Regions from separate parts of the Bradyrhizobium sp. UFLA05-125 genome, predicted to be linked through region 2. Evidence: predicted binding sites of a transcription regulator. Region 2 holds the regulator's gene; each other region holds the start of a gene.
What was found. Region 2 encodes PhoB, which activates phosphate uptake and scavenging genes when phosphate is short. Its sites were predicted from a motif close to TGTCATNNANCTGTCAT; they were not measured.

Region 1 (4,148 bases), on a different contig from region 2:
TGTTCGGCTGGATCTGGCCCGAGGCGCAGCAGGCGGTCTTCCCGAAGACGCCGGAGCAGAAGGCGATGATCGATGGCATCGCCCAGTTCGGCATTTTGCTCTTGTTGCTGCTGATCGGCATGGAGACCGACCTCAAGCTGGTCAGGAAGATTGGCAAGGCGGCGATCGTGATCTCGATTGCCGGCATCATCGTTCCCTTCGCCTGCGGCTTCGCGCTCGGCGAATTCCTGCCCGATGCGCTCTTGCCCAATCCGCAGCAGCGGCTGGTGGCATCGCTGTTCATGGGCACGGCGCTGTCGATCTCGTCGGTGAAGATCGTGGCCGTGGTCGTACGCGAGATGAACTTCATGCGCCGCAATGTCGGCCAGATCATCGTCGCGACCGCCGTCATCGACGACACCATCGGCTGGATCATCATCGCTGTTATCTTCAGCCTCGCATCGCAAGGCACGCTCGATGTCGCTTCCGTCGCCAAGGCCGTGATCGGTACGCTGGCCTTCCTCGCCGTCAGCTTCACCGTCGGCCGGCGGCTGGTGTTCCAGCTCATCCGCTGGGCCAACGATACCCTCGTCAGCACCGCGCCGGTTATTACCGTGATCCTGCTGCTGATGGGCGCCATGGCGCTGATCACGCATCTGATAGGCGTGCACACCGTGCTCGGCGCCTTCGTCGCCGGCATCCTGGTCGGGGAGTCCCCGATCCTGACCCGGCAGATTGACGAGCGACTGCGCGGATTGATCTCGAGCTTCTTCATGCCGGTGTTCTTCGGTCTCGCCGGCCTCAGCGCAGATCTCTCGGTGCTTCGCGATCCCTATCTGCTGATGCTCACCGGGCTGCTCGTCCTGATCGCGAGCGTCGGCAAGTTCGGCGGCGCGTTTGTCGGGGGCACCGTAGGCGGTCTGAGCTACCGGGAATCGCTGGCGCTCGCGAGCGGGATGAACGCGCGCGGCTCGACAGAGGTCATCATCGCGACCATCGGCCTCTCCATCGGCGTGCTCAGCCAGAACCTGTTCACGATGATCGTGACGATGGCGATCGTGACGACAATGGCAATGCCGCCGATGCTGCGCGCGGCGCTGTCGAAGCTGCCGATGAACAAGGAAGAGAGGGAGCGGCTGGAGCGCGAGGAATTCGAGAAACGCGGTTTTGTGGCCAATCTCGAGCGGCCCTTGCTGGCGCTGGACGAGAGCGTCAATGCCACCTTTGCTGCCCACATCGCGGGCCTGATCGCCGGCACGCGCGGCCTGCCGATCACGGTGCTGCATATTGGCCGACGAGCGGAGGAACAAGAAAAGGAAAAGGGAGCCGGCGAAGGGAAGAGTCACGAAGCCGTGGTGAAGAAAGCTGCCGAAGCCGTGGCCGGCGATGGCAGCGGAGAGGGCGGCCATGTCGACGTGATCACGCGAACCAGGCGGGCGGAGCTGTGCGAGGCCATCGCCGACGAAGCGCGGAAGGGTTTTGACCTGCTGGTCGTGGGCGTCGACAAGGTCACCGCGACCAAGGATCGTTTCGATCGGAAGGTCGAAGACATCGCAGCGCAGTTCGAAGGACCGCTTGCGATCGTGGCAGCCAAGGGCAAGCACTTGAAGCAACCGATGCCCGACGCACTCAACATTCTCGTTCCGGTCTCCGGCAGCGGCGTCTCCAAGCGCGGCGCGGAAGTCGCGGTCGCGCTGGCGCAGGCGGGATCAGGCTCGCTCCGCGTGATCTATGTGGCGACGACCCGGGACAAGGGCGCGCAGCGCGGTGCGTCGCGCGGATTGCGCCAGGAGGCAGGCATTCTGAAGGACGCCAGCGATCTCGCCGCCCGTTACGATGTCGACATCACAACGACGTTGCGCGTGAGCCGGGCGCCGGAGGCGGCGATCCTCCGGGAAATCGATACCACCGATGTCGATCTCGTGGTCATGGGCGTCGACCGCATCCAGGCCGATCGTCTCTCCTTGGGCGGCGTTGCTGATGCGGTGCTCAGGCAGTCGAAGGTTTCGGTGCTTCTGGTATCAAGTGGAGAGGCACGCCAGACGCCCGCAGAGAAAGCCTAGGACTTCACCTCGGCGGCTTCCAGGTCGGGCTCACCAGTCTTGGTCAACCCGTGCGTGTGGCGGCCACTCACAAGCGGGGCCACTTTGGACCCAAAGTGAAGTGCGAAATTTGCTGGCGCCGACATTTCGTTTTTGTTACATTTTTGTGACATATGCCACACGTGCTGCTTGCTCGACTTGATAGGGTTGAGTCCATGATGGCGCTTTTCCGGCTACCGTTCATTTTCACCGCTCTTGTCATTGCGACCCAAAGCCTGGCCGCCGAGACCAGGGGTGCGGGCTCCACTTTCGTTTCGCCCGTGATGGCGAAATGGATCGACGCCTACAAGGCGACAACCGGCAACACCGTCACTTATCAAGCGGTGGGCTCGAGCATCGGCGTCGGCTTGATCAAGAAGGAAGCCGTCGATTTTGGCGCGACCGATATGCCGCTCGATCCGAAAGAGCTGGAGAAACTCGGCATGATGCAATTCCCGATCGTGATCGGGGGCGTCGTTCCGGTCGTCAATATCGAGGGCGTGAAGCCGGGCCAGATTCGCTTCACAGGGCAGATGCTCGCGGACATCTACCTCGGCAGGCTGAGATCATGGAATGATCCGGCCATTCAGGCGATCAACCCTGATCTGAAGCTGCCGGCCAAGTCGATCACCGTCGTCCATCGCATCGATGGGTCCGGGACAACGTTCAACTGGTCGAACTATCTCTCGAAGGTCAGTTCGCAATGGAAGGCGAGCGTAGGAGAGGGCACCTCGGTCGAGTGGCCACTCGGGCTGGGCGGGAAAGGCAATGATGGCGTCGCCTCGCTCGTCAGTCTGGTCCCCGGCTCGATCGGTTACCTTGAATATTCCTACGCGCTGCAACGGCTCGACAGGATCTCCTTCGGCGCGGTGCAGAACAGCGCCGGCAACTTCGTCAGCCCCAATGCCGCATCATTCCAGGCAGCAGCCTCGAGCGCAGCCTGGACGACGGCGAAAGATTTCTATCTCGTTCTCACCAATGCTCCCGGGGAAGATGCATACCCCATCACGGCCACGACATTCGTGTTGATGCACAAGCAACCGAAGTCGCCGGAGAGGGCGGAAACCACCGTCGACTTCGTTCGCTGGTCCCTGGAAAGCGGCAGATCCCAGGCAGAAATGCTCAACTACGTTCCCTTGCCGGCCGCGTTGATTCAGCAAATCGAGTTGTATTGGCAGCAGAGCCTCCAAGCCGCCACGATGTCGGCATCGGCAGCCAGCAAGCAATGACATCTGAGGCGCGTGGGAGCACCGCGTGCTCTGTGCTTAAGCGCCGCGGCACGGCCGATGACGATGGCATTACTGCCTCCCGTGGCGCTGTGTCGCCGCAGCCCGCCACCCGCACCAATCGGCAAGTCCGCAACACACCACGATCTTGCACCACGCGTCGTGGACCTCGCGCTTTCGCAAAGTGGCCCGGTTATCCTTCAACAGCGGCCATACCGAGCACTTCCGGGATCGACGTCATGGGCCAGAAGCGGTCATCCAGCGTCAGAGTGATCGCATCCGACCAACCACCTATTTGCGGGCGAACGCCCAGCATTCCAACTCTACTTGGGCACCCAAAGCCAAACCGTTAGCGCCCAGCGCGGAACGCGCGGGCATATGCTCTGGTTTGAAATACGTCACATAAACCTTGTTGAATGCACCCCATTTTGACATGTCCGCGAGCATTGCGGTGCATTTGAAAACGTCGTCGAAAGTCAGGCCGTTTCCCTTCAAGACCTCTCCGATATTCTCCATCGTCTGCTTCGTTTCCGGTTCTATCCCACCCGAAGCCAACTCCATTTTGCCCGGCAAAACGCCGATTGCCCCTGACATATACAGAACGTCTCCAACCCGTACGGCCTGACTGAATGGCAATTTCGCCGCTGCCGCCGCAGGCGAGTTGTAGAAGTGAACTTGTTCGGTTTCCGCCGGTACCGGAGCGACAAACGAGATAGCGAACCCACCTGTAGCAACCAACGTGAGCGCAGTGTTGAGCAGTTTGTTCATTTCACCCTCCGCTTGGCGCTCTGAACTCCCGCCGCTTCATTCGATCCTCAATCAACGCTTGAGGACGACCAACGGAACACGGCAGGTCGGGGCC
Region 2 (4,148 bases):
CTGGCTCGCGCTGATCCTGATCACGCTGCTCTACAACGGCATCACCGGTCTGAACCTTCAGATCTTCATCGCGGACACTCCGCCCCCGGGCTCGACCGAAGGCGGCCTGCGCAACGCCATCATCGGTTCGATCATCATGACCGTGATCGGCGTCGGCATCGGCGCACCGCTCGGCATGTTCGCCGGCACCTATCTCGCCGAATACGGCCGCAACAACAAGCTGACCTCGGTGATCCGCTTCATCAACGACATCCTCTTGTCGGCGCCCTCGATCATCATCGGCCTGTTCATCTATGGCGCGGTGGTGGTGCCGATGCGTGGCTTCTCCGCGATCGCCGGCGCGCTGGCGCTCGCCGTCATCGTGATCCCGGTCGTGCTGCGCACCACCGAGGACATGCTGTTGCTGGTGCCGAACGCGTTGCGTGAGGCGGCTTCCGCCCTCGGTCTGCCGCGCTCGCTGGTGATCAAGCGGATCGCCTACCGCGCGGCGCGCTCCGGCCTCATCACCGGCGTGCTGCTCGCGACCGCCCGCGTCGCCGGCGAGACCGCGCCGCTACTGTTCACCGCGCTGTCGAACCAGTTCTTCAGCCTGAGCCTGAACAAGACGATGGCGAACCTGCCGGTCACCATCAACAACTTCGTTCAGAGCCCCTACGCCTATTGGAAGCAACTGGCCTGGAGCGGGGCGCTTCTGATCACCCTGACCGTGCTTGCCCTGAACATTGGCGCGCGCATTCTTGGCGCCGAGAGGACTGCAAAATGAGCGATCTGTCCGTTTCCGTAGGTTCCACCGGGCGTCAGGCCTCGCCGACGCTGCCTGAGGCTCCGGCCAAGGTGACGGTGCGCAACCTCAACTTCTATTACGGCGAACACCACGCGCTGAAGAACATCAACATGACGCTCGGCACCAACCGCGTCACGGCGTTCATCGGCCCGTCCGGCTGCGGCAAGTCGACCCTGCTGCGCATCTTCAACCGGATGTACGATCTCTATCCGGGGCAGCGCGCCACCGGTCAGCTGATGCTGGACCAGACCAACATCCTCGACCCCAAGCTCGACCTCAACCTGCTGCGTGCCCGGGTCGGCATGGTGTTCCAGAAGCCGACGCCGTTCCCGATGACGATCTATGAGAACATCGCCTTCGGCATCCGCCTCTATGAGAAGATCTCCAAGTCCGAGATGGACGACCGGGTCGAGAAGGCGCTGCGCGGTGGTGCGCTGTGGAACGAAGTCAAGGACAAGCTCAACGCCTCCGGCCTGTCGCTCTCCGGTGGCCAGCAGCAGCGTCTCTGCATCGCCCGCACCGTGGCGGTGCGCCCCGAGGTGATCCTGTTCGACGAGCCCTGCTCGGCGCTCGATCCGATCTCGACCGCCAAGGTCGAGGAGCTGATCCAGGAGCTCGCCGAGAACTACACGATCGCGATCGTCACCCACAACATGCAGCAGGCGGCGCGCGTCTCCGACAAGACCGCCTTCATGTATCTCGGCGAGCTCATCGAGTTCGACGAGACCAGCAAGATCTTCACGTCGCCCAGCGACCGGCGTACCCAGGACTACATCACCGGCCGCTTCGGCTGAGGAGACAGGAAATGGCTTCTGAACATACCGCAAAGGCCTTCGACACCGACCTCCAGGAGCTTACGCGGCTCGTTGCGGAGATGGGTGGCCTTGCCGAGCGCATGATCGTCGATTCCGTCGATGCGCTGATCCGCCGTGACGTCGCGCTCGGCCAGCGCGTGGTAGCAACCGACGCCGAGATCGACGCGCTCCAGAAGAAGATCGAGGAGCGCGCCGTGCTCACGATCGCGCGCCGCCAGCCGATGGCGGTCGACCTGCGCGAGATCGTCGGCGCCATGCGCGTTGCGACCGATCTGGAGCGCATCGGCGACCTCGCCAAGAACATGGGCAAGCGCGTCGCCGCGCTCGAGACCGATTTCCATCCGCTAAAGCTGTTCCGCGGCCTGGAGCACATGACCGACCTCGTGCAGCAGCAGGTCAAGTCGGTGCTGGACGCCTATGCCGCGCATGATCTGCCAGCGGCGATGATGGTGTGGAAGGGCGACGAGGAGGTCGACGCGATCTGCACTTCGCTGTTCCGCGAGCTCCTGACCTACATGATGGAGGATCCGCGCAACATTTCGTTCTGCATCCATTTGATGTTCTGCGCCAAGAATATCGAGCGGATCGGCGACCATGCGACCAACATCGCCGAGACCGTCTTCTATATGATCGAAGGTCAGGCCATCGCGGACAAGCGTCCGAAGGGCGACATGACCACCTTCGCCACGACCGTGCCGAACACTTAAGGAGCGACGACGCCATGGGCGCACGCATTCTGGTTGTTGAGGACGAGGAAGCGCTGACCGAGCTATTGCGCTATAACCTCGAAGGCGACGGCTACGATGTCGAGACGGTGATGCGCGGCGACGACGCCGACACCCGCCTCAAGGAGCACATCCCCGACCTGATCGTGCTCGACTGGATGCTGCCGGGCCTGTCCGGCATCGAGCTGTGCCGCAGGCTTCGCGCCAGGCCCGAGACCAAGCAGCTGCCGATCATCATGCTCACGGCGCGCGGTGAGGAGAGCGAGCGGGTGCGCGGGCTTGCGACAGGCGCCGACGACTACATCGTCAAGCCGTTCTCGGTGCCCGAGTTGCTCGCACGCGTGAAGGGCCTCCTGCGGCGTGCAAGCCCCGAGCGGCTTGCGACCATACTCGCCTACGGCGACATCGAGCTCGACCGCGAGAAGCGCCGCGTCGCCCGCTCCGGCCGGCCGATCGACCTCGGCCCGACCGAATATCGCCTCCTGGAGTTCTTCCTGGAGCATCCCGGCCGGGTGTTCTCGCGCGAGCAGCTGCTCGACAGCGTCTGGGGCCGTGACATCTATATCGATGAGCGCACCGTCGACGTCCATATCGGCCGTCTGCGCAAGCTGCTCAATCTCGGCCGCGAGCAGGATCCGATCCGCACGGTCCGTGGCGCCGGCTACGCGCTGGATGATCGTTTCGCGAAGGCTGAGCAAACGTAAAAAAAGCGCGCCAAATGGCGCGCTGACGTTTCTCGATCAGGCGTCCCGGCCCTGCGCCGGGACGTTGTCGTTTGTGGCTGAACTCAGCGCGTTCCCGGCTTAGCCGGTGCGCGCCGACGATCCGCCGCCGGCTGGTAGGCGACGCGCGAGTGCTGCGCGCAATAGGGCAGGCCCGAGAGCGACTTGCCGCCGCAGAAGAAGAAATCCGGGCTCGAGGGATCGCCGACCGGCCAGTGGCAGGTCGCTTCGTTGAGCTCGAGCAGCGACAGGCGCTGGCTCATCGGTACGACATTGTCATAGGTGATGGGATCGGGCTCCACCTCGACCTCGAAGGCTTGGGCGAGGGCGGTGTTGCCGCGCGAGATCGGCCGGCTCACCCGCATCATGTGCTGCGCGGGGCGTGCCTTGCGCGGCCGGGGAGCCGCCGAGGACGGGGTCTTGGCGCGACCGGACAGGCCCAGCCGGTGCACCTTGCCGATTACGGCGTTGCGCGTCACATTCCCGAGTTCGGCAGCGATCTGGCTGGCCGAAAGCCCGGCTTCCCAGAGCTTTTTCAATTGCTCGACGCGATCGTCGGACCAGGTCAAAACCGTCATTGCACCCTTCCCCTCGCCGCGCGCCAGCCAATCCTTGGGGCCACGTGGCGATGTCTAAGCCTCGAAAAACCCGTGCCGTCAGAATCCCTTAAGGCTCGCCGGGCGCGAAAAACGCACCTGAACGTTACGCCGGTACATGAGGACTTAGAGGATCAGAACTGCTGCACGAGATGTCGTATCTGACAGGAGAAACGCTACAATATGGCGTGACTCCCGCGCAAGAGTCTGCGGCTCCGCGTCCACATGTTCCGTCTTAAAAAACTCTCAAAATCGCCACCGCAAGACTACGGGCCGCGCGCCTCGCACGGCCTTCTGGCGGCATTGACAGCGGTTTTTCCAAGCATAAAATGGTGACACGTGCCGCCCTTAAAAGGCGGCACGTTTCGTTTTCCGGGCAGGTCAATGATGCGCTGCGCAACGCAGCCTCAGCCGGCCCCAACATCCAAGTGACCGCCATGACCAAGAGCGCCGCGACGCATCTGCTTCCCGTTTTCGCCAGGGCCGAGCTCGGCTTCGAGCGCGGC
Region 3 (4,148 bases), on a different contig from region 2:
AGGCATAGGGGTCGTTGATGATGAGGTCGGACTTCACGATGATGCGGAAGTCCTCCTTCTTCATCACGGTGCCGTCGGCCGACTTTACCATGCCCTTGTTGAGCATGCGGGTCAGGTTGGAGTCGTCATCGGCGTTCCACCAATTGGCGGCGACGTCGACGGTGCCCTGGGCGAGCGCGAGAACGGCGTTCTCGTGGCTGCCGGTGAAGACCACCTTGGAGAAGTAGGCATCGGGATCGATGCCCATCGCGTTCAGCTTGAAGCGGGGCATGTTGTTGCCGGACGTGGAATTCGGGTCAACAAGCCCGAGATTCTTGCCCTTGAGGTCCTCGATCTTCTGGTACGGCGACTTCGCCAGCACGTAGAACACGGAGTAATAGCCCTTCGAGCCGTCGGAATTGACGTCGATGACGAAGGCATCGGTCTTCACGCCGGTGAGGCGGGCGCGCGCAAAGGACGCCGGACCGTAATAGCCGATATGGATATTGCCGGCGCGCTGGCCCTCGATGAGGGCAGCGTAGTCATTTGCAACACGCAGCGTGACCTTGATGCCGAGTTCCTTGGACAGATAGCTGATGAAGGGGGCGTAGCGCTCGGTAGTGCCCGAGCCGTTCTCGGCCGGGATCGCCGCAAAGGTGATCTCCGGATATTTTGCCCTCCAATCCTCGGCGGAAGCGGAAGCGGAGAAAGCCAGTGCGGCGGCGCCGGCAAGGACGATGCGACGAGTGATCATGATACCCTCTTGATCGGTTGAACGCGGTGAACACAAAAAAACTTGGGTCGCCGCTCAGGCGGCGGCAGCGGTGCCGAGTGCCGGAACACCTTCGGGCGCGGGCAGCGGCGTGCCGCCCATGACTTCACTGGCTTCGAGATCGTAGAGCTCGCGCGCGACGTGCTCGGTGAGCGCCGACGGCGCGCCGTCAAACACCACGCGGCCCGCCGCCATGCCGATCAGGCGATCGCAGTAGCTGCGCGCCAGATCGAGCGAATGCAGGTTGCAGATCACGGTGATGCCGAAATGCTTGTTGATGCGCAGCAGCGCATCCATCACGATTTTGGTGTTGCGCGGGTCGAGCGAGGCGATCGGCTCGTCGGCTAGGATGAGATCGGGCTGCTGCACCAGCGCGCGGGCGATCGCGACGCGCTGCTGCTGGCCACCGGAAAGCTGGTCGGTGCGCTGGGCCGCGAGCGAGGCCATGTCGAACTGCTCCAGCGCCGACATCGCCAGCGCCTTGTCCTCTTCCAGCCAGGTCTGAGTGAGCGAGCGCCAGGCCGGCATCGCGGCAAGGCGTCCCATCAGCACGTTGGTGAGCACGTCGAGACGGCCGACGAGATTGAACTGCTGGAAGATCATCGCAGCGCGGGCGCGCCATTGCCGCAGCTCCTTGCCGCGCAGCGCGGTGACGTCGACGCCGTCGAACAGGATGCGTCCCTCTGTTGGTGTCACCAGGCGATTGATGGTCCGCAGCAAGGTCGACTTGCCAGCGCCGGAACGGCCGATCACGCCGACAAAGCCGCCGGGGGTGATCTCAAACGAAGCACCATCCACCGCGGCTTTTGTGCCGAAGCGGCACGTCAGACCTTCAAGCACCAGCATGCAGGGGCTCCCAACTAGCTGGGGCCACCGCTAACGCCGCCACTTTACATTTGTGTGACAGGGCCACTGCGGTGCGGCGATCCTACGCACCTCGTCCCCCGTCATCTCTGCGTCATGACATCGTCATCAAGCCGCTCGAAGACGAGATCCCTCCCCCCCTTTTGACGGATGCACCATGGTCGCCAAAGCGCTTTCGGTCCAACCGACCATCGATCCCACCGCCAAGCTGCACGAGATCAAGCTCGGCGCCTATTGCGAGGTCGGCGCGCGCACGATCCTGCACGAGGTGACGATGGGCGACTATTCCTACGTTGTGAACGATTCCCAGATCACCTACACGACAATCGGAAAATTCTGCTCGATCGCGGCGATGACGCGCATCAATCCCGGCAATCACCCGATGCAGCGCGCCAGCCAGGCGCATTTCACCTATCGCGCGAGTGCCTATTTTCCGGGTGAGAGCGACGAGGCCGAGTTCTTCGAGTGGCGGCGCCAGCATCACGTCCGCATCGGCCATGACGTCTGGATCGGCCACGGTGCGATCGTGCTGCCGGGCCGCAATATCGGCACCGGCGCCGTGGTAGCCGCAGGTGCCATCGTCACCAAGGACGTGCCCGCCTACACGATCGTCGCAGGTAATCCGGCCCGCCCGGTCCGGCGGCGGTTCTCCGACGAGATCGCCGGCCGCCTGGCAAGGCTCGCGTGGTGGGACTGGGATCACGAAAGCTTGCGTGAGGCCTTGCCTGATTTCCGCAAGCTCGGGATTGAAGATTTCCTCGCAAAGTACGAAGCACGGATCGTTGCCAACCAATCCTCTCCCAGCAAGCGAAGCGTCCTCGCGTGACCGAAATATTCCTTGAAGGCGGCCGGGCCCTGATCGGCACGGAGATCGTCGAAACCTCACTCGTCGTTTCCGGACAGGACATCGCAGCGATCGACCGCGGCCGCGGTCGCGTACCGCTTGCGATCGACGCCCGCAATCTTTTGCTCCTGCCGGGCATCGTCGACCTGCATGGCGATGCCTTCGAGCGGCAGATGATGCCGCGCCCGGGCGTCGACTTCCCGATCGACGTGGCGCTCGCCGACAGCGACCGGCAGGTCGTCAGCAACGGCATCACCACCGTCTTCCATGGCACGACATGGTCGTGGGAACCGGGCCTGCGCTCTGGCGACAATGCGCGGCGCCTGCTGGAGGCGATCGAGCGGCTACGCCCGCAATTGGCTGCCGACACCCGCTTCCATCTACGGCACGAGACCTACAATCTCGATGCAGAGGACGAGATCGGCCAATGGCTCGCCGAAGGACGGATCGATCTGTTCGCCTTCAACGATCACATGGCTGCGACCATCCGCGATCTGGCAAAGCCGAACAAGCGCGGCCGCTTGGTTGACCGGACCGGACTGTCCGACACGGCTTTTGAAGAGCTGGTCGGCCGTATCGCCGCTCGCGCGGCGGACGTCCCGGCGACGACTGCGCGGCTTGCTGCCGCGGCGCGCGCGGCCGAGGTGCGGATGCTCTCGCATGACGACGCAACGCCGGCGATGCGCAAGGCGTATCGTGACATGGGCGCCACGATCGCCGAATTTCCAGTCAACGAGGAAACCGCGCGGGAAGCAGCAAGCGCAGGCGACGCCATCATCTATGGCGCGCCGAATGTGGTGCGTGGCGGCAGCCATACCGGCTGGACCAAGGCGTCCGACATGATCGCCAAAGGGCTCTGCTCGGTGCTGGCCTCCGACTATTACTATCCGGCGCAATTGCTCGCCGCCTTCCGGCTCGCCGCTGATGGCGTGCTTCCACTGGCGCAGGCCTGGAAGCTGATCTCGGAAGCCCCGGCAGAGGCCGCAGGCCTCTCCGATCGCGGTATGATCAAGGAGGGACAGCGCGCCGACATCCTGCTGGTCGACGATACCGTGCCGCTGCGGCCGCGGGTGGTCGCGGTGATCGCCGCTGGCAAGCTCGTCTACCTCACCGATGGCACGCGCCTGCTGGGCTCAATCGCGACGCCGCGTGAAGCTGTCGCCACCGTCTGAACCCGCTATACCTGAGGCGATGACCGATTTTCCCCGCTACGCGATCTACTATGCCGCCGATGCTGACAGCATGCTGTCGCGCTTCGGCGCCGAGCTGCTTGGCTATGATGCCCATAGCGGCCGTGAATTGCCTTTCCCTGCCGAAGCGCTGCATCTTGCAGCCGATTGGCACGACGTCACGGCCGATCCCCGCAAATACGGTTTTCACGGCACGCTGAAGGCGCCGATGGCGCTGGCGGGCGGCAAGACCGAGGCCGAGCTGGTTGCGGCGTGCGCAGCGTTTGCCAGCAAGCCGCGGCCGATTCCCGTGATTCGTCCGATCGTGGATTCCATCAGCGGCTTCATTGCGGTGATCCCGTCCGAGCCCGTCAGCGAATTGACCCAGCTTGCCGCCGACTGCGTGCGCGATTTCGATGCGTTCCGCGCGTCGCTGACGGCGAACGATCGCGCGAGGCGCAACCCGGATGGGCTGCCCGAGCGGCAGCGCGACTATCTCGATCGCTGGGGCTACCCTTAC

Region 1: pstS (phosphate ABC transporter substrate-binding protein PstS) is a predicted target of PhoB. The motif match lies at 2,177-2,193, and genes of this name have one in related genera.
Region 3: phnC (phosphonate ABC transporter ATP-binding protein) is a predicted target of PhoB. The motif match lies at 1,708-1,724, and genes of this name have one in related genera.

What each region holds. Positions count from the first base shown of each region.
Region 1 is NZ_JBANBJ010000003.1:232,631-236,778, forward strand. Features, by position in the region: gene SO156_RS06225 (cation:proton antiporter domain-containing protein) at 1-2,042, shown strand, start outside; gene pstS (phosphate ABC transporter substrate-binding protein PstS) at 2,240-3,289, shown strand; gene SO156_RS06235 (RidA family protein) at 3,578-4,054, opposite strand; partial or broken gene SO156_RS06240 (efflux RND transporter permease subunit) at 4,118-4,148, opposite strand, start outside.
Region 2 is NZ_JBANBJ010000006.1:44,433-48,580, forward strand. Features, by position in the region: gene pstA (phosphate ABC transporter permease PstA) at 1-763, shown strand, start outside; gene pstB (phosphate ABC transporter ATP-binding protein PstB) at 760-1,578, shown strand; gene phoU (phosphate signaling complex protein PhoU) at 1,590-2,306, shown strand; gene phoB (phosphate regulon transcriptional regulator PhoB) at 2,321-3,028, shown strand; gene SO156_RS09090 (GcrA family cell cycle regulator) at 3,112-3,624, opposite strand; gene SO156_RS09095 (aspartate aminotransferase family protein) at 4,080-4,148, shown strand, end outside.
Region 3 is NZ_JBANBJ010000062.1:22,175-26,322, forward strand. Features, by position in the region: gene phnD (phosphonate ABC transporter substrate-binding protein) at 1-733, opposite strand, end outside; gene phnC (phosphonate ABC transporter ATP-binding protein) at 788-1,597, opposite strand; gene SO156_RS34920 (transferase hexapeptide repeat family protein) at 1,773-2,441, shown strand; gene SO156_RS34925 (alpha-D-ribose 1-methylphosphonate 5-triphosphate diphosphatase) at 2,438-3,631, shown strand; gene SO156_RS34930 (DUF1045 domain-containing protein) at 3,651-4,148, shown strand, end outside.